Linked DNA regions of Aureispira sp. CCB-E. The main gene of each other region encodes a partner of the protein of the gene in region 2 in a complex. Links are inferred from orthologs where the notes say so. Each region holds a gene or a part of one and is shown on either strand. Other genes may lie near its edges. The genes, in order: pfkA, pnp and rny.

Region 1 (8,288 bases), 170 kb from region 2 along the record:
AGCCTTTTACTCCTATTAACAGGACAATCTATGGCACAAACCTATGCCGATGATGTCGCTCAAATTATCTTTGACAACTGTACGTCATGCCATCACGCAGGAGGAATTGCACCATTCTCATTAATGACTTACTCGGATGTCTTCGGCATGGCATCTTCGATCCAAACAGAAGTAAACAATGGCAATATGCCTCCTTGGTCTCCAGATGATAATTATTCGGAGTTTGCGCATGCACGAAGTCTTACTTCTACTGAAATTGCTACAATTAATAATTGGGTCAATGCTGGCGCACCACAAGGAAATCCACAAAACACGCCCGCTGCCCCAGTATACAATCCTAACAACTGGCAATTGGGCACACCAGATATGAGTGTCCGCATTCCTGATTATGTGAGTAAAGCCACCTTTGGAAATGACGATTATGTTTGCTTTTCGATTCCAACCAATTGGCCTACTTCTGAAACCATCCAAGCAATTGAAGTCATCCCTGGCAATGCTTCTATCGTACATCATGTCTTAGTTTACATCGATGCCAACAATACTTATGGGACAGATACAAGCAGTCATAATTGCGGTGGTCCTACTAATTTGCCTTTGATAGCAGGATTTGCGCCAGGTAGTTCTCCTGCTCAATTTCCAAACACTGCAAATCTTAAAATGGGAATTAATTTACCCGCCAATTCAAGAATTATATTTGCAATGCACTATCCCGAAGGTAGCCAAGGAATACTAGACAGTACCCGCATCAACTTTCACTTCTACCCACAAGGAACAAGTGGTGTTCGCCAAGTTACCGCCAACCCCGTTTTATCCGATTATTCTTTTAGCATCAATGCCAATACTGTAGATAGCGTCGATGCTTGGTTCCCTCCTGGTGGCAACTTGCCAATGTCTACCAATTTATCCTTATTCAGTATTTTTCCTCATGCCCATCTATTAGGGCAAAGCTTTATTGTTTATGCTGTTAATCACTCCCCTCCATACGACAGAATTCCATTAATTCACATTCCAAAATGGGACTTTGATTGGCAAGGCTTTTATGTGTTCAAATACCTACAAAAACTACCTGTAGGCTACAAATTATATGGGAAAGCCATTTATGACAATACAACCAATAACCCATTTAACCCCAACAATCCTCCTCAAAATATAAGTTTTGGGTTAAATACAACAGATGAAATGTTTTTGGTCTACTTTCAGTATATGAATTATCAACAAGGAGATGAGTTAATTAATATTGATAGTTTGCTACAATTGCAAACACCAACAGGAACAGAACCTATTGCAATCAATGAAGGAGGATTGTTTTTAACCTCTTACCCCAACCCATCTAATGACTTGACAATGCTTCAGTATTATTTGCAACACACAACAGACATCTCTTTAGGCATTTATGACTTACAAGGAAAATTGGTAAAGCAACTGATTGTAGGAAATACTCCCAAAGGGGAACATTACACCTCTTGGGATGGCACCAATGATGCTGGAACCAAGGTACCTACAGGCATTTATATTAGCCAACTCCAAGTCAATGGAAAAACGATCACGAATAAGATCATAAGGAATTAAATCAATTGTCCCCACAATATTTTTTTTCAAACATGAGTCATCCCGAATTTTCTAAAGCACATTGACAAAATAAAAATGTTAAGATAAAATGGATGGCTTTTCTAAGTCTGTAAATCGGCATCGAAGTCTTTCGGTGCCGATTTCCTGTTCTAGGACACCAAATATTAATGATAGTAGTCATAGTTGCTCTAAAGTTCCTCAACATCCGAAACAAAAAATCCATTACCAAAGTAACTAACATCAACATTTTAAGACGATTTTCAAAGAACCAAAGCCTAGGAGACTCCATACCCAACTCTGATTTTCCATATCTAAAAACCTGTTCAATATCCCATCGTTTCATATAAGAATAGAACATTTCCCATGCTTTGCCACAAGTGTCAATTACTTCATTGGTTAGCAAGTACATAGGAGAAGTGCCTTTGCGTTTATCACGAACAATAACGAGGTATAAATCTGTTTGGGGAAACCATGGATGAGCTACTTTTCGGTAGAGTATTTTGACGCTTCTCGTTTCTTTCCGAATATTATCCCATATTAGGCGATGATCCTTAGCTTTTTGTCCCAGAGAAAGACGATAGGTATTTTTCTTCACTCCATTTTCATCAATCAAATTATTAAGCTTTTTCCAACGAACTAGAAACTTTGCTTTAAAGTTGAGCATACGTTCTACAAAAACACCATTGGCATAACCTCTATCAAAGACATGAAGCACATCCGCTTGTGTAGATGCTACACGTTTATTTAGAGCATTAAACATCCGATAAAATATCTCCGAACTTTCCTCTTTATGTTTACCTCTTGTGGCAAACCAACGCATTTTAGATATTTGAGGAACTTCCTTCGCATGCAAGGAGGTTAAAACTGCACCCGACCACTCAAATCCAGGAACACAAATACGTTTATGCTTATCATAATAACCTGGTTTTATTCGTGTTAACCGTTGACTCTTCTTACTGTGTACTGGGCTTAGCCCTTCACTAAACCAACTTTCGGGCTTTTCTAGTACACTATCATCCCAGAGCATCAACCAACTTTTTCCTAATTCTTGCTTATCTTCCAATCTAGCAACAAACTCTTCTTCTAAATGTTGATCTATTATTTGGTAATCCCATTTCTTACTGCGAAATAAATTACTCACACGTTTTACTCCTGCTTTAGCTTTTTTAGGACCAAGAACTAAGGCGCCTAACTCGGTCAATAGCAAGGCATCTGAACGATTTCTTGACATTAAAACTGCTATAAATACATTATAAAATGTACGCACCAAACGTTTATCTAAATCTTCATCTAGTTTTAAGAGTAATTTAGACAAGTATTGATGTGAGCGATGTAAAATTGTCCATCCTGCTCCATTCTCTTTATTGATATTTTCTGTATCTTGTAGTTTATTATAATACATAGGAATCTCTAATTTTTTGTGGTAATTAAATCTAGTAGATTCCTATCTTTTTTCCAAAAAAAAAGTCATCGCCGAAAAATTCGGGATGACTCATGTTTGTAATAATGTGCGCTTTTTTCTTAATTTAAATTATCTATTAGGCAAATGTCTATCATACACCCTAAACTTATCTAACAAAAAAAATGTTATCCATTTGTTTTTCTAACAATAACTAGCTGTGCTGTTATTGTTACAATCCTTCAAAAAATAAAAATCTAACTAACCTAAATTTATATGAAAAAAATAGCCGTTTTTACTTCTGGAGGCGATGCTCCTGGAATGAATGCCTGTATTCGTGCCGTTGTTCGTGCTGCCATTCATTATAACATCGAAGTGGTCGGCATTCGCAGAGGCTACAAAGGCATGATTAACGATGATTTTATTCCAATGAATTCCAAATCTGTAAGCTATATCTTGCACAAAGGAGGAACCATTTTAGGTTCTGCTCGGAGCGATGAGTTTAGAACCGCTATGGGACGAAAAAAAGCCTATAACAACCTAAAAAAACATGGTATTGACGGAATTGTTGCTATTGGTGGCGATGGAACGTTTACAGGAGCCAATATATTTATGCAAGAATATCCCGATATCGCCATAGTAGGGACGCCAGGAACAATTGACAACGATCTGTACGGAACCGATTTTACGATAGGTTACGATACCGCAATCAATACCGCTATGGAAGCTATTGATAAAATCAAAGATACTGCCGACTCTCACGACCGATTGTTTTTTGTAGAAGTAATGGGACGTGATGTTGGGTTTATTGCTGCTCGTGCAGGAATTGCAGCAGGTGCCAAAGCCATTCTTATTCCTGAAAGTAAAACCAACATTGATGAATTGGTTCAACAACTACTAGACAATGCTGCCAAGAAGAAGTTGTCAAATATTGTGGTGGTTGCAGAGGGGGATGATGAAGGAGGTGCTTTAGAAATTTCTAAAAAAGTAAAAGCTCAAACAGATATTTTTGATATTCGTGTTACCATTTTGGGGCATATGCAACGTGGGGGCTCTCCCACTTGTATGGACCGGGTTTTGGCAAGTAGAGTTGGCGTTGCTGCTGTAGAAGCACTCAAAAAAGGGCAAAAAGGAGTTATGTTAGGGCAATTGCACCGAGAAATTCACGCTACTCCTTTTGAAAAAGCAATTAAACACCACAAGAAAATGAGCACTGTTTTGGAAGATTTATCCAAAATTTTAGCTTTTTAAAAAATAAGCCTTGCTCCTTAATTTCTGAGCAAGGCTTTGTTTTTTTATTAATATACGAATACTTTTTGCTCTAAATATTAGCTGCTTCTAACTCTTCTGCTGGACCGAAAAACTCATAATGAATATTCTCTGCCTCAATCCCCCAATTGTCTAACAGCTGAAGTGTCTTGGCCATAAATGGTGTAGGTCCGCAGAAATAAATAGCACTCTCTTTCAAATTTGGAATAGATGCCAAAATACTCATATCTAAGTAACCTTTATGGTCAAAATCTTTCCCTAGTTCATCCGTCGCCAAAGGCTGATCATACACCAATACTGTATTTACTTTCTTGCTCTTTCCTGCTTCAATTTCGCCGCCAAAAGCACGCACGTCACTGTTCAAAGCACACTGAACCAAAGTAACAGTTCTATCTGTTTGGCGAGTCAAATAATGATACATACTCATTAAAGGGGTAATCCCCACTCCACCAGCAATCAATACAACAGGCTTTTCTTCTGCTTGGAGCACAAATTCACCAGAAGGCATTCCGATACTCAATGTGGCTCCTTCTTCTATATGATCGTGCAAATAAACAGAAGCAATTCCGTCTGGAGTTCCCGTTTCCTTCTTCACGCTAATTCTCAAATAATCCTTGCAATTACAATCTGACAAACTATAATTTCGAGTATGTAAGTGATCTGTACCAGGAATATTTAGAGTTAATCCAATATATTGACCAGGTAAAAATTTAGGGACGGTCGTTCCATCTTTGCGTTGTAAATAAAATGAAGTCACAACAGCACTTTCTTTTACTTTTTTGATTACTACAAAGTCTTCCTGACCTCTAAATCCTCCTTTATCTTGCGCTCTATTCGCATACAAGTCTTCTTCTCTATTAATCAAAATATCAGCCAAAGCCTGATAAGCCTCTGCCCAAGCATTGACAATTTCAGGAGTGGCAGCCTCTCCTAGTACTTCTCCTATTGCAGCCAATAAATTTTCACCAACAATAGGATACATATCTGGTGTGATATACAAACTAGCATGTTTTTGAGCGATTGACTCTACTGCTCCCCCCAATACCTCTAATTGATCAATATACTTAGCATACATAAAAATCGCATTAGCCAGTACTTTTGGCTGTGATCCTTTCTTTTGATGCGTCATGTTAAAGATATTCTTTAGTTCTGGATGTCTAGCAAACATACGCTTATAAAAGACTTTTGTAATAGATTCTCCGTGTTCTGCTAATACTGGCGCTGTTGACTTTACGATTTCTATCGTTTTATCTGCAATCATTTCTCTTATTTTTATATACGATGATTTTCATCATAATTATTAAATTGTCCTTATACTTGCAAATATACTTCAAGTGTTAGGAGAAAACTTATGATTCAAATCATATAGAACAATGATAGATCGACAGATTTTACAACAATACCCGTTTAAAATAATCAATTATAAAAAAGGAGCCTATATATTTGAAAAAGGCAATACCCCAAGGTATTACTTCCAAATTATTTCAGGCGGAATTAAAATGAGCTATTACAACGATAAAGGCAATGAGTTTATACAAGGGATTTTTGGCAAGAATAAAAGTTTTGGAGAACCTCCTTTGATTGCCAATTTGAAATACCCTGCCAATGCTATTGCTCTAAGCAAATCTTCTATCATTCAAATCCCTAAAAGCAGTTTTGAGCAACTACTAACCGACCACCACTCGATCCACTTAAACATTACCAAAATGCTTTCCAAACGTCTATACTTTAAAGCAGTGATGGCAAATGGGATTACCTCCAACTCGGCAGAGGAAGCAATCATTTCTTTATTCAACTACATCAAATTTAATGTCTATAACCAAACAGAAGATTTTAGTTGTCGAATCGATTTGACACGCAAGAACATTGCAGGATTGACAGGCTTAACTACCGAAACGACGATTCGAAAAATAAAAGAAATGGAAAGTCAAGCTCGTCTAAAGATTATTGATGGAAAAGTGTATTATTAACTAGTATTTCTAAAAAAGCATACTACACAAACTACTTTCGAGTACTTTGTGTAGTATTTATAATTTATAGCATTTCAATAATCCTCTGGGAGAGAAAACACTTTTCCTACTCTTCCAAATTTGCATAAGCAACAAAGTAAGGATTGAGCATATTCTCTTTGTTGTAAACAACTGGATCGGTTGTATTATACTGCAATACCTTGCCTCCTGCTTCTTCCAAAACAATTTGAGCCGCCGCTGTATCCCACTCCATGGTAGGAGCTACACGAGGATATAAGTGTGCTTTTCCTGTTGCTAATAACAAAAACTTAAGCGAACTCCCTTTAGAAACCATATTAGGTTCGTCCAACGCCTCTATGAATGCCTTTGTTTCATCATTTAAGTGCGAACGAGAACAAACCACATTGATTCCTTTGTCCTGCATAGTAAATGTAGGGGCTTGGATTTCTTGCGTTTGGCCATCTTTTTTCAAAAATGCACCATCACCAATAGAAGCCCAATACAATTCGTCGAGCACAGGAGCATATACAATTCCCATGACTACTTTGCCAGCATGAACCAAAGCAATATTTACCGTAAACTCACCATTGCGTTTGATAAATTCCTTTGTACCGTCCAAGGGATCTACCAACCAATAATACTCGTATTGGCTGCGTTCTGCATAAGCCACCGCCTTGTTTTCTTCAGAAATAATAGGATACTGTATTGGCAATGCCTCTAGCCCTTTGCAAATAACGGCATTAGAAGCTTGATCAGCAGCTGTTAGAGGAGAGTCGTCTGCTTTTTTGATAATTTCGATTCCTTCGCAGTCTTTATAAATTTCCAAAATAGCCGCTCCTGCATCAACAGCAATATCACATAAGGCAGGAATTAATTCTTTATAAGTCATTATTCTTTTTATAGTTTTAATTTTAAGCAATTTATGCTCTAACGTCACTCCGCTTGCACCTTTCCTTCTGACTACTAACAAGATACACTCTTGACAAACAAGCGACTCTTATCTTTTTTTGTGGCGTCCTTTTTTAGACGTACTTTTTTTCCCTTTATTCGCTTTTGAAATATACCCTGAATTGGATTTTCCAGTATATTTTTTAGGGCGTTTGCTTTTCTTATTCTTAATCTTAGTAATATGACTCTTTTTCTCATGAAATGCGCCTTTATAATCAGGATTTTCCTTGTGCTTTTGTGCGTCAATTTCACGTTCCATTTCTTGATTTTCAAAAAATGGGGTTTCGGTCACCTCTACCTCTTCAGGTAAGTTACATATTGGAATAGACATTCTAATCTTTTTCTCTATTTTATCAATATGATAAACTTCTGCCTTTGTGAAAAAGGTAATCGCTGCACCGGTTCTAAAAGCACGCCCAGTCCGTCCTATTCGATGAACATAATCTTCATAAATTCTAGGAACATCAAAATTAATAACATGACTGACATCTTTAATATCAATCCCTCTAGCCATAACATCTGTGGCTACTAAAATGCGTATAGCACCATTTTTAAAATCTTGAAACGCATTAATTCTCGTATTTTGCCCCTTGTTAGAATGAATCAAGCGAATGTTGTCTTTCCCATACTTTTGTAGTCGGTCAAAAATTAAGTTTGCGGACTGTTTGGTTCTAACAAAAATAATAATTCGATGAAATGCCTCTTCATCTTTTAACAGATGCGCTAATAAATTCAACTTTGTTAGAAAATTTGGCACGGCATAACGTGTTTGTTCTACCGTTTCTACAGGCGTTGCCTCAGGCGTAATCTCAATTTTGATGGGAAAATCCATAAAATTCCAACTCAATTCTTCTACTTTTGGAGAGAAGGTTGCAGAAAACAAAAGATTTTGTTTTTTGGTAGGCACTACTTCTAAAATAGTGTTTATCTGTCCCATAAACCCCATATCCATCATTCTATCTGCCTCATCTAAGACCATTATTTCTACCTTATTCAGTTTGATATTCTCCTTTTGATACAGTTCGAGAATTCGTCTTGGAGTTGTAATAATAAGATCTACTCCATCCTGAATTGCTTTTGCTTGGGATTTGCGCCCAACACCACCATAGATGCCCTGGTAGCGAAGATCTGTA
Region 2 (8,328 bases):
GCAGGAATTACCAATGTATTAAAAGGAACGTATACACGTGTATCTGGAACAACAGTAGGAGATGCCCAATATTCTATTCTTACTTTGGTCGCTAAAATTGATGCAACTAAAGGAGCTGACTTGACAGCAAAAAATGTAGCTGCTACGGCAAAAGTTTTGGCTATTCCGACACCATTTGATAAAACGGTAACAGAAGAAAATGTAACTGATAATGGACCTGTATTGCAAGCAGTAACAGCGTTGCAAAATCAAGGTGATGCTATTGCAGAAGCTGCAACAGCACTAGGATTGACAATTAGTACCGAACTACCTGAATAATTAGCGTTATTTGTTATTTAATTTATGGACTCAGCAATCATTTTGGTTGCTGAGCTTTTGCATTTTTATAGTTAAATTTGTTTTATCATTATAATATTAGTAGTTAGCTACGCTGCTACTTCGTGGTCGTTGATTTTTACTTTTTTAGCTCGGTTTGTTACTCCCTTCGGTCGTGAGCTCGCAAGCTTAGTTGCCAAAAAGATAAAAAAGCACATTTATATTAGTTTACTTCGTGAGCGCTGCGCTTTTAGTTAGCTGCGCTGCTACTTCGTGGTACTTCGTGAGTGCTGCGCAGTTGATAATCAAAATTTTAACATAAAATACAGCGAGCTTGTAACTTGTTGATTATTAAATTAATAAAGTTTTTTAACGAACTATTGAATATGAAAACTCAACTTTATTATTGTTGGTTACTAATTGTTGGGATTAGTTTGAGTGCTTGCCAGAAAGAACAAGTACTTTATGCTGAAAAAGGCGAGGAATATGCAGGAGGAGCAACCACTTTTTTTAATACCTCCAGAAATGCGTTTAGTTTTGCTGCACCGAATCTCAAAGGTTTGGAAGCCTTGCAGTTTACTACTGGAAATTCTTTTTTTAATCAAAGTTGGGTGAGTGCCGTTGCTTCAACTACTGGACGAGATGGCTTAGGACCCTTGTTTAACGAAACGGCTTGTTCTGGCTGCCACTTTAAAGACGGCAGAGGAAGAACCCCGATGTTTAATGAAAAGTTTGGTCATGGGATGCTGATTCGATTGAGTGTGCCAGGTGTCAATGCACATGGTGGTCCGTTGGCAGCGCCTATGTATGGTGGACAGTTGAGTCCTGGAGGAATTAACGGGATTCAAGGAGAAGGTACTTTCGAAATTCACTACACAGAAATTGCAGGAACCTATGGCGATGGAACCAGTTATTCGTTGCGGAAGCCTACCTATGTTTTTCAAAATCTTGCTTATGGAAATATGGATAACAGCATCCTTTTTTCGCCAAGAGTTGCCAACCAAATGGTCGGGATGGGGCTGCTAGATGCGATAGAAATTAGTGCCATAAAAGCATATGTTGATGAGTCTGATGCGGATGGCGATGGGATCTCAGGAAAAGCAAACTTGGTCTACAATCGTGCAACCAATACAATGGATTTAGGGCGATTTGGATGGAAAGCAGGAGAGCCTACTGTCCGTCAACAGGTGGCAGGAGCCTTTGTTGGTGATATAGGTATTACCTCTAGTTTGTTCTTAGATGAAAATCACACTAATCTGCAGACAGATTGTCAAACTGTTCCAAATGGTAATAATAACAATGGGTATGAACTGGATGATCAAGTATTGGATCGAGTAGAGCTTTATTCTAGTACGCTAGCAGTACCTGGGCGTAGAGATTGGAACGATCAAGCTGTTTTGAAAGGGAAAGAACTATTTTTGAAAGCTAATTGCCAAAAGTGCCATGTTCAAAAATATAAGACAGGAACGCATCCTAAATTTGATGCTTTATCCAACCAAACCATTTATCCTTATACGGATTTATTGTTACATGATATGGGAGAAGGTTTGGCAGACAACCGTCCTGAATATTTAGCAGATGGGCAAGAGTGGAGAACGGCTCCTCTTTGGGGTATTGGATTGATTGAGAATGTTAATGGGCACACAGAGTTTTTGCACGATGGACGTGCTCGAAATTTGGCAGAAGCAATCTTGTGGCATGGAGGAGAAGGTGAAGCGTCTAAAGAAGCATTTAGAACCATGTCTGCTGAAGAGCGGGAACAACTTATTTTATTTGTAAAGTCTTTGTAGCTACTCAAGTAATTTGCGTAGACTAGTAAAATTAATAAACACTGAGTTATAAAAATTAATACTTTGTTGATTTTTTAGTTTGATTGTTAATCTTTTAGTGTAAAGACTAGTAGAAGTGCATTTTGTTGATAATTAAACTAATATGATTTACTGCGTAAGCGCTTTGCTTTTAGTTAGCTGTGCTGGTACTGCGTGGTTTCAACGGAGTAATGAAAAATAATTGGTATGCGAATAGTTTTAAAAGCACTGATGCTCTTAATAAGTGTTGGTTTGTTAAATATAGTCGCTTGTAAAAAGCAAGCTGATTTTGATAAAAAATCTATGTTAACGGGGATTATCAACGATTATGTATTGCCTAGTTATCAAGAATTACAAGTGGATAATCAAGCGTTAGAGGCTGCCTGTATTTCCTTTGGAAATACACGGACAATGGCACAATTAGAAATAATGCAAAATGCTTGGAAGAAAAGCATGCAATCGTGGAGTAGGGTAGAAATGTTGGTATTTGGACCAGGAAGAACAAACTATCGCTATACTCAATTGGATAATACGCCCATTAAATCCATTTCTATAGAAAATTCGATTAGTGATACAACAATAATAGATTCGATTTATATTGCTGGTAGAAGTTCTTATACTAAAGGATTAGCGAGCATTGAATACCTGCTTTTTGATGAGAATAATGATCAGGTCGCTTTATTGGGACTTTATCAGACAGATATCAATAAAGATAGGCGTTTTGCCTATTTGTTGAACTGTATAAAAAATACAAATGCTTTGATTCGCACTATTGAGTCAGAATGGCGAAACGCTTATGGGAAAACTTTAAGCGAAGGAACAGGAAATACAAGTCAGGAAGGTATTGCAAGTTTTAGCAATGCTGTTGTACATATGAGCCAAACATTGGCAGCCAAAAAACTAGCCAAGCCACTAGGAAAGGAAAGTGCGGATCAATTGGTGCACCCCGAATACTTAGAAAGCCCCTACGCACACTTTTCTTGGGATATTATTTTGTACAATCTACAAGGAATTCAGCAAATGTTTGGAACTACCGAGCGAGGTTTAGGAAGTTATTTGACTTACTTGATCAATGATGAAACGCCAACCAACCGTATTGTAGAGCAAGCAAAAAAAGTAGAAATACTTATCAAAGCAAGGCAATTAACTATGCTGGATGATCTCACAGGAGATACGGCGGCTGTAGAAGAGATTTATCAAGAGATGAGAGCTTTGTATACCGATATTAGCAATAATATTTCAACATACTTTTCTATTACAATCTTAGCAAATCCAGATGATGGAGACTAAAATGTTTACTATTATAATCAATAGTTAGCTGCGCTGCTACTGCGTGGTTTCAACGGAGTAATGTATAACAATAGTTCGTTGAAAAACTTTATTAGTTTACTTCGTGAGTGCTGCGCAGTTGATAATCAGTAAGTTGCACCTTCGTTGCGTTTTGTGTTAAAATCTTGATTATCAAGCTAATATAAATGTGCTTTTTTATCTTTTTGGTAAAAAAGTAAAAAAGCAACGAAGACTAGTATAAGTAATCGTTTAAAAGATAATCATCAATAAAAAAGCGAGCCATTTTCATTAATTGAAAATGACTCGCTACAAAATTGAACAACGATTATTTATGAAGTAATTGTTCTGTAGAAATTACTTGTTATTTCTGTTGTTTCTATTTCTATCATTGCTTTTGTTGTTTCTATTCCTGTTATTACCTCTATCTTCACGAGGTTTGCGAGGACGCTCAACATAGCCTTCTGGTTTGTCCATCAATACTTTGCGAGAAAGTTTGTATTTGCCAGTACGCTCATCAATAGCCAATAATTTAACTTTAAGAACATCTCCAACTGCTACAGCATCTTCTACATTCTCAATTCTAGCCCAAGAAATCTCAGACACGTGTAGCAAACCTTCTTTGCCAGGCATGAATTCAACAAAAGCTCCATAAGGCATGATGCTAACAACTTTTGCATCGTATTCTTCGCCAACTTCTGCTTCCGCAGCAATTCCTTTGATAATTTTCAAGGCAGCATCTACAGTATCTTTACCAACACCAGAGATGAATACAATTCCTTTGTTATCTTCTTCTTCGATTGTAATTGTTGATCCAGTATCTGATTGAATACCTTGAATAATTTTACCACCAGGTCCAATAACAGCGCCAATTTTGTCGCCAGGAATTTCGTAACGAATGATACGAGGAGCATGAGGTTTTAAATCCTCATTGTGTGCAGGAATGGTTTCGTTCATCAAGTTTAGGATGTGTAGACGACCTTCGCGAGCTTGTTGCAAAGCGGTTGCCAAAAGATCGTAATCCAAACCATCAATTTTGATGTCCATCTGACAAGCACAAATACCTTCAGCAGTACCAGTTACTTTAAAATCCATGTCTCCTAAGTGATCTTCATCACCTAAGATATCCGACAATACAACAGCACGATTTCCATCTGAAATTAGTCCCATTGCAATTCCTGAAACAGCAGCTTTGATAGGCACACCAGCATCCATTAGAGCCATAGAGCCCGAACAAACAGAAGCCATAGAAGAAGAACCATTAGATTCTAATACATCAGAAGTAACACGAACCGTATACGGATAATCCGAAGGGAAAACCATTTCTAAGGAACGACGAGCCAAATTACCATGACCAACTTCTCTACGAGAGACACCTCCGACACGTTTGACCTCATTGGTACAGAAAGGAGGGAAGCTATAGTGCAAAAAGAATTGATCGTAACGTTGATCCATAGCTGTGTCTACCATAGGTTGATCTAGCTTAGAACCCAATGTAACTGTTGCCAAGGCTTGAGTTTCTCCTCTATTAAAAATAGAAGAACCGTGTGGAGAAGGAAGAGAATCTACCTCACACCAAATCGGACGAATCTCGTCTGGTTTACGACCGTCCAAACGAATTTTTTCAGCCATCACCATTTCACGAATGGTGTTTTTCATATTGTTATAAAAATACTCACTAACAAAGTGACCATTTTCTTCCATATATTCTTCGCCATATTTTTCTAGCAAGCTTTCTTTTAGTTCCTCTTTTATTTGAGAGAAACCTTCTTTGCGTTGTTGTTTGCTAAGTGCTCCTTTGGCAATGGCATAAATTTTATCCGTAGTAGCTTCGTTTACTTCAGCTTCTAATTCAGGATTGGTTTCTGGTTCTTCGGTAGGTCTATTTTCTGTAATCCCCAAAGCCTCACGCAAATCTAATTGCAATTGACATTGCTCTTTGATCGCTTCGTGACCAAATTTAATAGCATCAATCAATTCTGCTTCAGAGCATTGGTCCGCTTCACCTTCTACCATTGCAATATTATCCATTGTACCACCAACGATAAAAGTCATATCGGCAGTTTCTAATGCAGATCGAGTTGGGTTGATGACAAATTCACCGTCAATACGTGCTACACGCACTTCAGAGATAGGATTTTCGAAAGGAATTTCGGAAGCAATTAAAGCTGCAGAAGCAGCAAAAGCAGCGTAAGCGTCTGCCATGATTTCAGTATCACCAGAAATCAACGAAACAAAGATTTGAGTTTCGTTCATGTATCCGTCAGGAAACATAGGACGGATAACACGGTCAATCAGACGACAAACTAAAATTTCGCTATCTGAAAGACGAGCTTCACGTTTGAAGAAGTTGCCAGGAATACGTCCCGCAGCAGAAAATTTTTCGCGAAACTCAACCGTTAGAGGAAAAAAGCTCTGATCTGGTTTGGCTTCTAATACTGATACTGCGGTTGCTAATAGCCACATGTCTCCGTGGCGCAATACAACTGAACCATCTGCTAGAGCAGCTAATTTGCCACTTTCTAGCGTAATTTCTTGTCCAGAAATTACTTTAGAAACAGTTGTTGGAATTTGTTTACCCATGTTGGTAAAAATTTTAAGTTTTAAATAATATTATCCATCATGATATGCCATTTACATATCACGTCATCCAAAAAATTGCAGCCTTGAAAACTGCAATCGAAACCAAGGTATAACTAAATATCAACAGGTTCCTTAGTTTGCAACATAGACAACATCGTATTGTCTTTTGTTAGCGTCAAAATATATGATAATTTACTAATAAGTAATCGTTCAGAAAAAACTATATAAAAAACAACCTTCTTTTTGCGCTACTCTTCATCGAAACATCTTGCTTTAGCCCGCTAAAGCTGCACTGTTCCTCTTCGATTAGCACTAAAAATAAGCCTATTTTTAGCTATATTTTTTTCTGCCCACTTACTTATCACGAAAAAATCTTTGAGAAGATCTTTTATTAGTAAGTTATAGTTGCAGCAGCCGCTTCAAAAATACTATTCTAGGTATAGAATAGACCTTTAAAAGCCTACCTGTAAAAAGCAAGAAAGTGCTCCGACAGGAAGCACTTTCAAACGTATTTGTATGTATCATTATTTGTTTTTACCAAGAACGTCTCTTATTCCAAGTTCTTTGATAAGCTCACGATATTTGATAACATCTTTGTCAGCTAAGTAACCCAATAAAGAGCGTCTATGTCCAACCATTTTCAACAAAGAACGTCTAGTAGAGTGATCTTTGTGGTTTGCTTTTAAATGCTCAGAAAGGTTTTGAATACGAAAGCTTAACAATGCAATTTGACCTTCTGTAGAACCTGTGTTCTTTTCTGAACCACCAAATTTTTTAAAAATTTCAGCAGTTTTTTCTTTTGTTAGGTAAATACCCATTTTTTGAATTTTTTTGTATTGATTACTAATCAAGATATTCTAAATCATATTTTAGCTCTGCAAAAGTACGGTATTTTTTGATAAAAAAAACTTTTACTTTAAGAAAAGTACAAATTTTATGATATATTTACCTTATACCGAGGTAAGGCAACCTTTGAAAATATGAGGGAATCTCCTCTATATGAAGAAGGGAGGAAATACCCAACCTATATAACATTCACTAAAAATTATCAGAAATAACTAGAGAACAAGAATAGAAAATTGATGCATTAGATTTGCCAATGTATTCTTACCCAAAAATCATTTCGTGATAATATCTAATAGACCAAAGATAAACTAAGATGGCAAAACAAGAAATTAAGGCCTTAAAAGATATTGTAACTTTTAAGAATCAAATTAGAACATTAGACGAGTGTGAAACAATGGTGCGCTATGCACAGTCGCAAGGCAAAAAAGTTCCTTCGCATGTTCTTAAACAGATGTCTGATTTAAAAGCCATTGCTCATGAGCTAAATGATGAGTTAAAAGCAGGAAATATAGAGAACTTAGACCCACGTTCTTTAAATATGGCTTTGATTGGTCAACTGCATCGTGAAATGGCAAAAGTAATTGCTCCAGCAACTCCTGCGACGGTATTATTGATGGAAGAGAATAAGCACGGTGGGATGTTTGGACTTTTGGGACCAGTACCATTGGTGCGTCGACTCAATGTAATTACCATGCTTTGTTTGTTGACTTTCTTAGGTTTGTTCTTTTTGCCAGAAGTAGATTCCTTGACGGTGAATGGCGATATTTTGTCTTATGAAGGGATGGCTTTTGTTTACAATGAGTTGGTGATTTTGTGTATAGCAGCACTAGGTGCTTCTTTTTACGCTTTGTTTGAAGTTTATAAATACATTACCAAAAACTCTTACGATCCTAAATATGATTCTATTTATTGGATTCGATTTGTATTGGGGATTGTTTCGGGGGTTATCTTGGCACAATTTATTTTCGTATCTCCAGAGATTTTAGGAGAAGATGTCGGAGATGTAGCAGATAATGTTACTAGATCTAGAGAGTTAGGCGGTTTTATGACTTACAAGCCAGTCTTAGCTTTTTTGGGTGGTTTTTCTGCTAGGGTAGTACACAAGATATTAAATTCTATGGTAGAGGCAATAGAAACCTTTATCAGTGGTTCTGCTCGTGATATGGTGGTGGCAAGAGAAGAGGCGGCTAAATTAAAAATGCAACAACAAATTGATAGCATTAAACTAAAAACAGCTCAAATAGAAGGTGCTGAACGTATGAAATCTACGATCAAATTGATGCAATTAAAAGAGGAGTTGAATTACGGGGCTAATAAAGATGATATTGCCTTTAGGCTAAATCAAATTATGAATGAATACATGAAGCCTGTAGGTGGTGTTGATATTGATTTTACTAAAACACACCAACCTGTCCAACCTACAACAAGTAAGGGGGATGTGCCTATTGTAGAGGATAATTACCAACCAGAGGTAGTCGATAATTTTGAT
Region 3 (8,215 bases), 410 kb from region 2 along the record:
ATAGCTTTAGTAGTCAACACGATGACAAAACGTAGGTCGTGTCATAATTAATTTGTATGCTTAAGAACGTTGTTTGTTTTATGATTATCAATTTCTGAAAAATTTAGAAGTGAAAGGTATCTTTTTGATAGTCAGTTGCGAAGAATTAGCATAGTAGCAGCATAGTTAACTAAGAGAACCAAACACATAAAACAAGTAAACGATCTTAGGGAGTGAACGGATGCGATTTTCCCACGAAGTAATGTAATAAAATAATCAAATGAAAATACACTTTATAGCCATAGGAGGTGCATTGATGCACAATTTAGCTTTGGCTTTAAAACAAAAAGGATATCAAATAACAGGTTCCGATGACGAAATATATGACCCGTCTCGCTCAAGACTACAAAAAGCTGGATTATTGCCTTCTAAAATGGGGTGGGATATTGCGCGTATCCAACCCGACTTAGATGCTGTCATTGTAGGCATGCATGCTAGATCTAATAACCCTGAATTGTTAAAAGCACAAGAGTTAGGATTGACAATTTACTCCTATCCTGAGTATATTTACTTACAAAGTCAACAAAAAAAACGGGTAGTTGTTGGTGGAAGTCATGGAAAAACGACGACCACATCTATGATTATGCATATCCTCAAGTATCACCAAATTGATTTTGATTATGCCGTTGGTGCTCAATTGGATGGTTTTGAACTGATGGTGCGGTTATCTGATGCACCTTTGATTGTTATAGAAGGAGATGAATATTTGTCGTCTCCGATTGATACTCTACCAAAGTTTTTACATTACTATCCACACATTGCGGTTTTAACAGGAATTGCATGGGATCATATCAATGTATTTCCAACATTTAGAAAGTACAAAAAGCAATTTAAAAAGTTTGTTAAAACGATTTTGCAGCATGGTACTTTAATCTATTATAAGGAAGATAAACAGCTTCAAAAGATTGCGGGATATGCTCCTGCACAGGTAATTGCTTATGATACACCAGCACATCATATCGAAAATCATCAAACTTATTTAGATGTCGATTATAATTATCAATTGGCTAAAGAAGGTGTTGTAGGAATCCCCTTGCAAATATTTGGAAAGCACAATTTGCAAAACTTTCAAGCAGCCCGCATGGTTTGCCGAGAGTTGGGACTCAATGACGGGCAAATATTAGAAGCGATTCAGGCATTTTCAGGAGCAGCTAAGCGTTTAGAAATTTTGTCTAAAAAAGAAAAACAAGTTATCTTTAAAGATTTTGCACACGCTCCCTCTAAAGTTAAAGCAACGATTAATGCAGTTAAGCAGCAATATAAAAATCGTTCATTGGTTGCCGTGTTAGAGTTGCACACCTTTAGCTCTCTAAATGTTGATTTTTTAGATGAATATTTGGGTAGCATGGGAGCCGCAGATGTAGCCTATGTGTATTATAACCCGCATACTATTCGTATGAAAAAGTTAAAGAATATTGAACCTGCACAAGTCGAAGAGGCTTTTTTTCATCCTAATTTGATTGTTTTTACAGATGAACAAGCTCTCAAACATCAATTGGAAAAAGACATTGCTGCTCAAGAGTCGAACTTGTTACTGATGAGTTCTGGAAATTGGGGTGGAATAGATATATTAAAATTGGTCAATGACTAAACAGCAATGGTCTATGAATTCTTAAAACCACATCGTTTTTAATTTTTAAGTATGTCGCACTACTAATCAATTGGATATGATTTTATGGCGAAGTAAGGCAAAATTACATATATGGCAAAAAGAAAGGTAGCCCCCAAAAACCGACTGGAAGAAATCACCGTCCAAAAAAGAGCCCAATCTTATTTGGAACAATACTATAAAATAAAACATGGTAAAAGGCATTTGTTTTCTAATATAGAAGAACGAACAAAGAAGCAATATGGAATGAAACGTGCCGATGGCTTGCTGGCTTACAAACTCAACAAAAGACGGGCTTATGTGGTCTCTATGGAAGCCAAATCGCACAAAACGTTGCCCGCTCTGAGACCGTATAGAGTCAACAAGGTTTGGATAAAAGACAGCATCTGGAAAAGCTTTTTGTTTACCTTGGCATCTGGTGTGCTGTTCTTTGCTTGGAGACAAGATGGTTGGTTGGTCTTAATGCCATTTGGGGTTTGGTTTTTGGCAATGTTAGTTCATTTATTGCTGTTTAAAAACAGCTACAAATACCAAGAGATGGAGGTGATACACCAAGTATTTCAGTATCCTGCTAATGAACAGTGGTTATCTCTTTCGGAAGACTCCTTTGATATGATTAAAGAGCATCTTAGGATGAATTTAATCAAAATTTGCAAGGCTAGGGATATTGGTGTGTTGATGGTTGATCAAGATTTGAATGTTAATATGATTCATCCACCCAAAGCTAGAAAACGATTTTGGTTTTATGGATATTTGACTTATTACCATAATGAAGAAGCGATCCGCAAGCACTTAGGAATTAATCCTCGGTTGAAAAAGAAAACAAAGAAGAAGAAAACCAAGAAAACTAGAAAAAGAAAAAAGTAATGCCTACCCATATTTTGATGGTGGATTGCTATAGAACCATTTAAACTAGATATAGATTATGCTAATTCGTTATAAAATGCCTTTGAGGTATATTTTGCAAGCTGCAATGCCTGATTTTTTGATTGTTCTAACTATTGCAAGTGTCGTCTATTTTGTGGAGTGGAAATTAGGGCTTTTGTTAATGGAATTATCGTTTAGTATTCCAGCTTTTTTGGGGACAGCGATCTCTATTTTGTTGTCTTTTAAAATCAGTCAATCCTATGATCGTTGGTGGGAAGCACGCAAAATATGGGGGGCTATTGTAAACGATTCGAGAAGTTTGGTAATGCAGTTGCAGGCTTTTGTAGGAATGGATAATAGTCAAGTAAAAACCATTGCCTACCGACAAATGGCTTGGTGTTATGTCTTGGGTAGAAGTTTGCGTGGTTTAGAACCTTTAAAGGGGATGGAAGTATTTCTAAATGCTGACGATAGAAGACATGCCGCTAAGCAAAGCAACAAACCTTTGGCAATTTTACAATTGAATACCTTAGATTTAGAACAACTCAAATCTATGTATGGTTTGACAGAGTACAAACAAGTTCAATTGGATAATACTTTGGTCCGCTTGTGTGCGTCTATGGGCAAAGCAGAACGAATCAAAAGCACCGTTTTTCCAACCAAATATAGAATGTTCTTGCATTTGAGCATTTATTTGTTTGTTATTTGCTTGACTATGGCGACAAGTGCACTGCCTATTTATTTTGGTTTGCCGTTAATTATGAGTATTGCTACTATTTTCTTTTTGTTAGAAGGAACCGCTTACAATTTACAAGACCCTTTTGAAAATAGACCAAGTGACACGCCAATTACTGCAATTGCCAGAACAATTGAAATTAATATTCGACAATTGTTGCAAGAAGAGGAGCAAAGCATTCCAACTCCTTTGCCAATAGAAGAAGGTTTTTATTTGATGTAAGCCAATCAATTCAATACAATGCTCTAAGAAGGATCTTTTTTCTTTTCTGTTTTAATCAATTTAAAACTACCAAAAAAAACGGTAGAATCTTGAGCTTCAATTGGTCCCACAGAAGAATACATACTCAATTGATAAACTCGATTCTTAACTAAAAATATCTTGTAAGAAATATTTAAATCTCTCTTTTTGGCTTTTGCTACAAAGGACAAGCCATCGTATTTGTCTTCTAACTTTACTTTTTCTTCTATAGATGTTTTGGCACGAAGATCTTCTAAGATTCTATATTTAATCCCTTTTAGAAGCTGCTCCTTATTACCTAACTGAATCATTCGTTCGGGATAATCAGAGAAGCTTGCAACCCAAGCATGGGTGTCATTTTTTCCATAAATGTATTGGGTCAATTCAATTTGTCCTATTTCAGAAGTAGTGACATGTTTGTTTTCTTTGGGAGTATCAGGAAAAACGATGCTAAAGCCACCTTTTTCAGAGTAAAAAGGCAATTTTGCTTTAGGGACAGGTTTTTTCTTCTTTTTGCTAATTTTCGTTCGAGTAGACTCTTTTATGTCAGGTACTGTCGTATCCGAATTGCAACTAAAAAGCAGACCTGTCCAGACCAGCAAAAATATAATTTGTCTCATTGTATTTGAGTTTAGTAACTAAAAAAGCAATTCCATCGAGTGACAGAATTGCTTTTATATACGTCTTATTCAGGAATTTGTTTTCCCAAAAAATATAGATTTATCTAGCGAATGCCACAGAACGTTTTTCACGAATAACCGTTACTTTAATTTGTCCTGGGTATTGCATTTCATTTTGAATCTGTTGTGAGATTAAGAACGACAATTCTTCCGCTTTGTTGTCAGATACTTTATCGGCTTCTACGATGACACGAAGTTCACGCCCCGCTTGCATCGCATATACCTTCTGAACACCATCGTGTGCCATTGCTACTTGCTCCAATTCTTTGATTCGTTCGATATAACTTTCTAGAATTTCACGTCTAGCCCCTGGTCTAGCCCCCGAAATAGCATCACAAACTTGTACAATAGGAGAGATGATAAACTTCATTTCAACCTCATCGTGATGCGCTCCAACGGCATTAGATACAGCAGCTTTTTCACCATGACGCTCACACATTTTTATACCCAATAGAGCATGAGAAAGTTCCGTTTCTTCTTCTCCTACCTTTCCAATATCGTGTAACAGACCAGCACGTTTTGCCAATTTAATTTCTCTAGAACTCAAGCCCAATTCTGCCGACATAATGGCACATAATTTAGCCGTTTCTATAGAGTGTTTTAATAGGTTTTGTCCATAAGACGAACGGAAACGCATACGACCAACCATACGAATCAAAGGCGCTTGTAAGCCGTGGATATTTAGGTCAATTACAGTACGTTGACCAATTTCCATGATTTGCTCTTCGATTTGCTTTTTCGTTTTGGCAACAATCTCCTCAATACGAGCAGGGTGGATACGCCCATCGGCTACCAAACGTTGCAAAGACAGACGACAAACTTCTCGGCGAATAGGGTCAAAGCTAGAAATGATAACTGCTTCAGGCGTATCATCCACGATGATTTCAACACCAGTAGCAGCTTCCAAAGCACGAATGTTACGACCTTCACGACCAATAATTTGACCTTTCAAATCATCTGAATCCAAGCGGAATACAGAAACCGTATTTTCGATGGTATGCTCAGCAGCCATTCTTTGGATAGATTGAATAACAATCTTTTTGGCTTCTTTGTTGGCACTCATTTTAGCTTCCTCAAAGCGATCTTTGACATAAGCCATTGCTTCTGCATCTGCTTTGTCTTTGATGTTTTTAAGCAACTCATCTTTAGCTTGTTGAGCTGTTAATTTGGCAATTTTTTCAAGCTGAGACAAATACTCACTTTCTTTATTATTTAAGGTTTCGAGTTTTACTTCTACTAATTCAAGTTGTTGATTTAAGTTCTCACGAATTTTTTGAACCGCAGTTTCTTTTTTTAGAATTTCTCTTTCTCTAGTTAAAGAGATTTTGTCGCGTTCTAGAGCTTTGTCTTCACTAGATTTTAGTTTTAGTTCGCGTTTTTTACAGTTATTTTCAAATTCTTTTCTCTTATTAATAAAGTGTTTTTTTGCTTCTGCTATTTTGTTGCTTTTAATTTGTTCACTTTCTTTTTTGGCTTTTTCAACCATTTGACCAGCTTTTCGTTCAGCCTCTTGTACTTTTGTATCAGCATTTTCTCTAGCTGATTTTAATATTTCGTCCGCTTTTCTGTCTAATTCCAATTGACGTTCTTTATTGATTTTTTCAAGTAGAAATCTACCAATCAAAACACCAACTAGAATACCAATGACAGCTCCAATCGCGAGTGATGTTGCATCCATGATTTGTTCAAGTTTGTATATAAATAAAAGGGAAGTTCTCCCCAAATTAGTTTCCAAATGACTAATTAGAGTAGAATACAGAGAAAAGGAAAAGGAAAAGAATGCTTTTTTTAGTGCAAGTGTTTAGTTTTCAAAAACTTGTTCTAAGATGTCTTCGATAGATTCAATGCGTTCTTTGATTGGAGCCAAGTCTTTTTTTTGGCGCTCCTCGTGCAAATCTTTAGCATAGGTTAATAAAAGCATCGATAAGATATCTTGTTTGTTTAGCTTATTGGCATAGCGACGTTGCAAATCCAAGAACTCCTTATTAAGTTGTTGGTTGATAAGCGTTACACCTTCAACTTCATCTTGTGTTACCATAACAGGGTATGTACGTCCTGCTAACACAACTGGTATAGTCAATAAGTTATCTTCGTCCATTGGCTACAATTTAGAGCTGCTGAAGCCACTCAATACTTGTATCTATATCTTGAATATATTGATCGATTTTTTTCTTTATTCCTTCCGTGTCCTCTTTGTAAGTTAGTTCTAGTTTTTGTGTTTTGTTTGCGAGTTCTTTAACTTCGTCTGCTTGTCCAGCAAGCTGTTGCCTCAATGCTTCATTCTCTTTTTCTAGCCTACGGCGCACGATTAACAAATCTTCACAAATTTCTTTGAATTGAAGATTTTGTTCTACTAGTTTTATTACTTTTCTCTCTATCTCCTCTAACTTTACCTCTAAGGTACTCATTTTTGGTAATTCTAAAAAAATTATGAATTATTAAAGTAAAATTGATGGTTGGGGAAATTAAATGAATAGATACCCAAACCATCAATTTTGAATGCTTTACTTACGAATGAGGGCGTTTAATTTTTTCTCATAAGTAGCAATTAGTTTTGACATAACTTTGTCAATATCTTTATCTTTTAATGTTTTATTGTCGTCTTGAAAGATAAAACTAACCGAGCAAGATTTTTTGCCTGCTCCAATTTGCGCTTCATTTTCATAAACATCAAATAAATTCGTTGCTTGCAATTGTTTGCCACCAGTTTTAACCGCAATGCCCAAAATTTCGTTGTAGCCAACTGTTTGATCCAAGACCAAAGCCAAGTCACGACGAACAGCAGGGTATTTTGACATTGCTTGATACTTCATTTTGTGTTTTTTCAAAATTTGAAGTATGGTGTCAAAATCAAAATCAGCATAAAACACCTCTTGTTTGATGCCCATGCCTAAGGCAATGTTCCCATCTAAACGCCCAAAAGATACAATTTCTTGTTTCCCTCTATGATATTTCAAACCATAGGTGAATACTTCGTTGTCCTCTTTAAGAGGCGTACATTGAATCGAACTAGGCAATATACCTAAACGAGTCATAAGATGTTCAACATAAGCTTTTAACGTATAAAAGCTAACTTTGTTTTCCTTTTGATGCCAATTTTCTGGATTGCGTTGACCAGTTAGGAACAAACTGATGTGTTGTTGTTCAAAATAATCTCTATTTCCTTGTCCATCAATTACTTTTTTGAAGTAAGTTTTGCCAAATTCATACAACTTTAAATCTTGATTTTGGCGGTTTTGGTTGTGAACAATGGCTTCTAGACCACTAAAAAGCATACTTGGACGCATCAAGTCTAGGTGTTGGTTGGATGTATTGTTAACATACACCAAACTATCTTCATCCTGAGGCAAATGCTTTTTGTAATAATCAGAACGCGTCATAGAGGTTGCCATCATCTCATTAAAACCAGAACTTGTTAACAAATCAGCAATTAAGTTCTTTACTTTGAAAGGGTTAGGAGTTGGAGCAAACGACAACACAGAGTGTACGGTTGTAGGCGTTTCTACTTTGTTGTAGCCATAAATTCTCAAGATTTCCTCAATAACGTCCGCATCTCTAGTAACATCAACTTTGTTGGTGGGAACATCTACTGTAAACGCTTCTGCATTTTCTTCTAGGATGTTCATGTCTAAATAACCCAAGATTTTCTTAATATCTTCTTTGGGGATATCTGCACCAATTAAGTCAGTTACTTTCTCAAAACGAACCGTTACTTGTGCTCTTTGAACAGGCTTTGGATAAATATCAATGACTTCTGAAGCAATTGTACCACCAGCATACTCTTTGATTAGCAATGCCGCTCGTTTCAAAGCGTATAGAGTTCCATTTGGATCTACTCCCTTTTCAAAACGAGTAGCAGCATCTGTACGCAACAAATGGCGCATGCTTGAACGGCGAATAGAAATTGCATCAAAAAAAGCAGATTCTAAGAAAATATTAGTAGTTGTTTGGGTAACGCCAGATTGGATACCTCCAAATACACCTGCAATGCACATGCCATTGCCATTCCCATCGCAAATCATCAAATCCTCGTGACTTAGTTTG

The links.
Region 1: pnp (region 2) and pfkA share a complex: the UniProt entries of both Bacillus subtilis proteins name them as parts of the possible RNA degradosome complex. The link is inferred for Aureispira sp. CCB-E from one-to-one orthologs.
Region 3: pnp (region 2) and rny share a complex: the UniProt entries of both Bacillus subtilis proteins name them as parts of the possible RNA degradosome complex. The link is inferred for Aureispira sp. CCB-E from one-to-one orthologs.

Annotation. Positions count from the first base shown.
Region 1 is NZ_CP133671.1:6,435,994-6,444,281, forward strand. The notes cover bases 2,307-5,231. They hold pfkA (6-phosphofructokinase), read left to right. Parts: upstream 2,307-3,244; coding sequence 3,245-4,219; downstream 4,220-5,231. Other genes in these bases: QP953_RS24935 (hypothetical protein), read right to left, coding at 2,307-2,971; hmpA (NO-inducible flavohemoprotein), read right to left, coding at 4,290-5,231. Also shown: QP953_RS24930 (FlgD immunoglobulin-like domain containing protein), read left to right, coding at 1-1,569; more of QP953_RS24935, read right to left, coding at 1,607-2,306; more of hmpA, read right to left, coding at 5,232-5,498; QP953_RS24950 (Crp/Fnr family transcriptional regulator), read left to right, coding at 5,611-6,207; 3'(2'),5'-bisphosphate nucleotidase CysQ, read right to left, coding at 6,314-7,096; QP953_RS24960 (DEAD/DEAH box helicase), read right to left, coding at 7,205-8,288. UniProt on the Bacillus subtilis protein: Catalyzes the phosphorylation of D-fructose 6-phosphate to fructose 1,6-bisphosphate by ATP, the first committing step of glycolysis.
Region 2 is NZ_CP133671.1:6,264,298-6,272,625, reverse strand. The notes cover bases 3,381-6,345. They hold pnp (polyribonucleotide nucleotidyltransferase), read right to left. Parts: upstream 5,994-6,345; coding sequence 3,768-5,993; downstream 3,381-3,767. Other genes in these bases: QP953_RS24315 (imelysin family protein), read left to right, coding at 3,381-3,413. Outside these bases: QP953_RS24325 (imelysin family protein), read left to right, coding at 1-318; QP953_RS24320 (di-heme oxidoredictase family protein), read left to right, coding at 702-2,105; more of QP953_RS24315, read left to right, coding at 2,331-3,380; rpsO (30S ribosomal protein S15), read right to left, coding at 6,518-6,805; QP953_RS24300 (hypothetical protein), read left to right, coding at 7,153-8,328. UniProt on the Bacillus subtilis protein: Involved in mRNA degradation. Catalyzes the phosphorolysis of single-stranded polyribonucleotides processively in the 3'- to 5'-direction. Necessary for competence development in Bacillus subtilis.
Region 3 is NZ_CP133671.1:6,671,951-6,680,165, reverse strand. The notes cover bases 3,531-6,382. They hold rny (ribonuclease Y), read right to left. Parts: upstream 5,850-6,382; coding sequence 4,212-5,849; downstream 3,531-4,211. Other genes in these bases: QP953_RS25920 (hypothetical protein), read right to left, coding at 6,280-6,382; QP953_RS25925 (cell division protein ZapA), read right to left, coding at 5,973-6,269; QP953_RS25935 (hypothetical protein), read right to left, coding at 3,531-4,111. In the rest of the region: murC (Mur ligase family protein), read left to right, coding at 260-1,630; QP953_RS25945 (hypothetical protein), read left to right, coding at 1,742-2,515; QP953_RS25940 (bestrophin family ion channel), read left to right, coding at 2,574-3,473; more of QP953_RS25935, read right to left, coding at 3,497-3,530; more of QP953_RS25920, read right to left, coding at 6,383-6,579; pheT (phenylalanine--tRNA ligase subunit beta), read right to left, coding at 6,676-8,215. UniProt on the Bacillus subtilis protein: Endoribonuclease that initiates mRNA decay. Initiates the decay of all SAM-dependent riboswitches, such as yitJ riboswitch. Involved in processing of the gapA operon mRNA, it cleaves between cggR and gapA.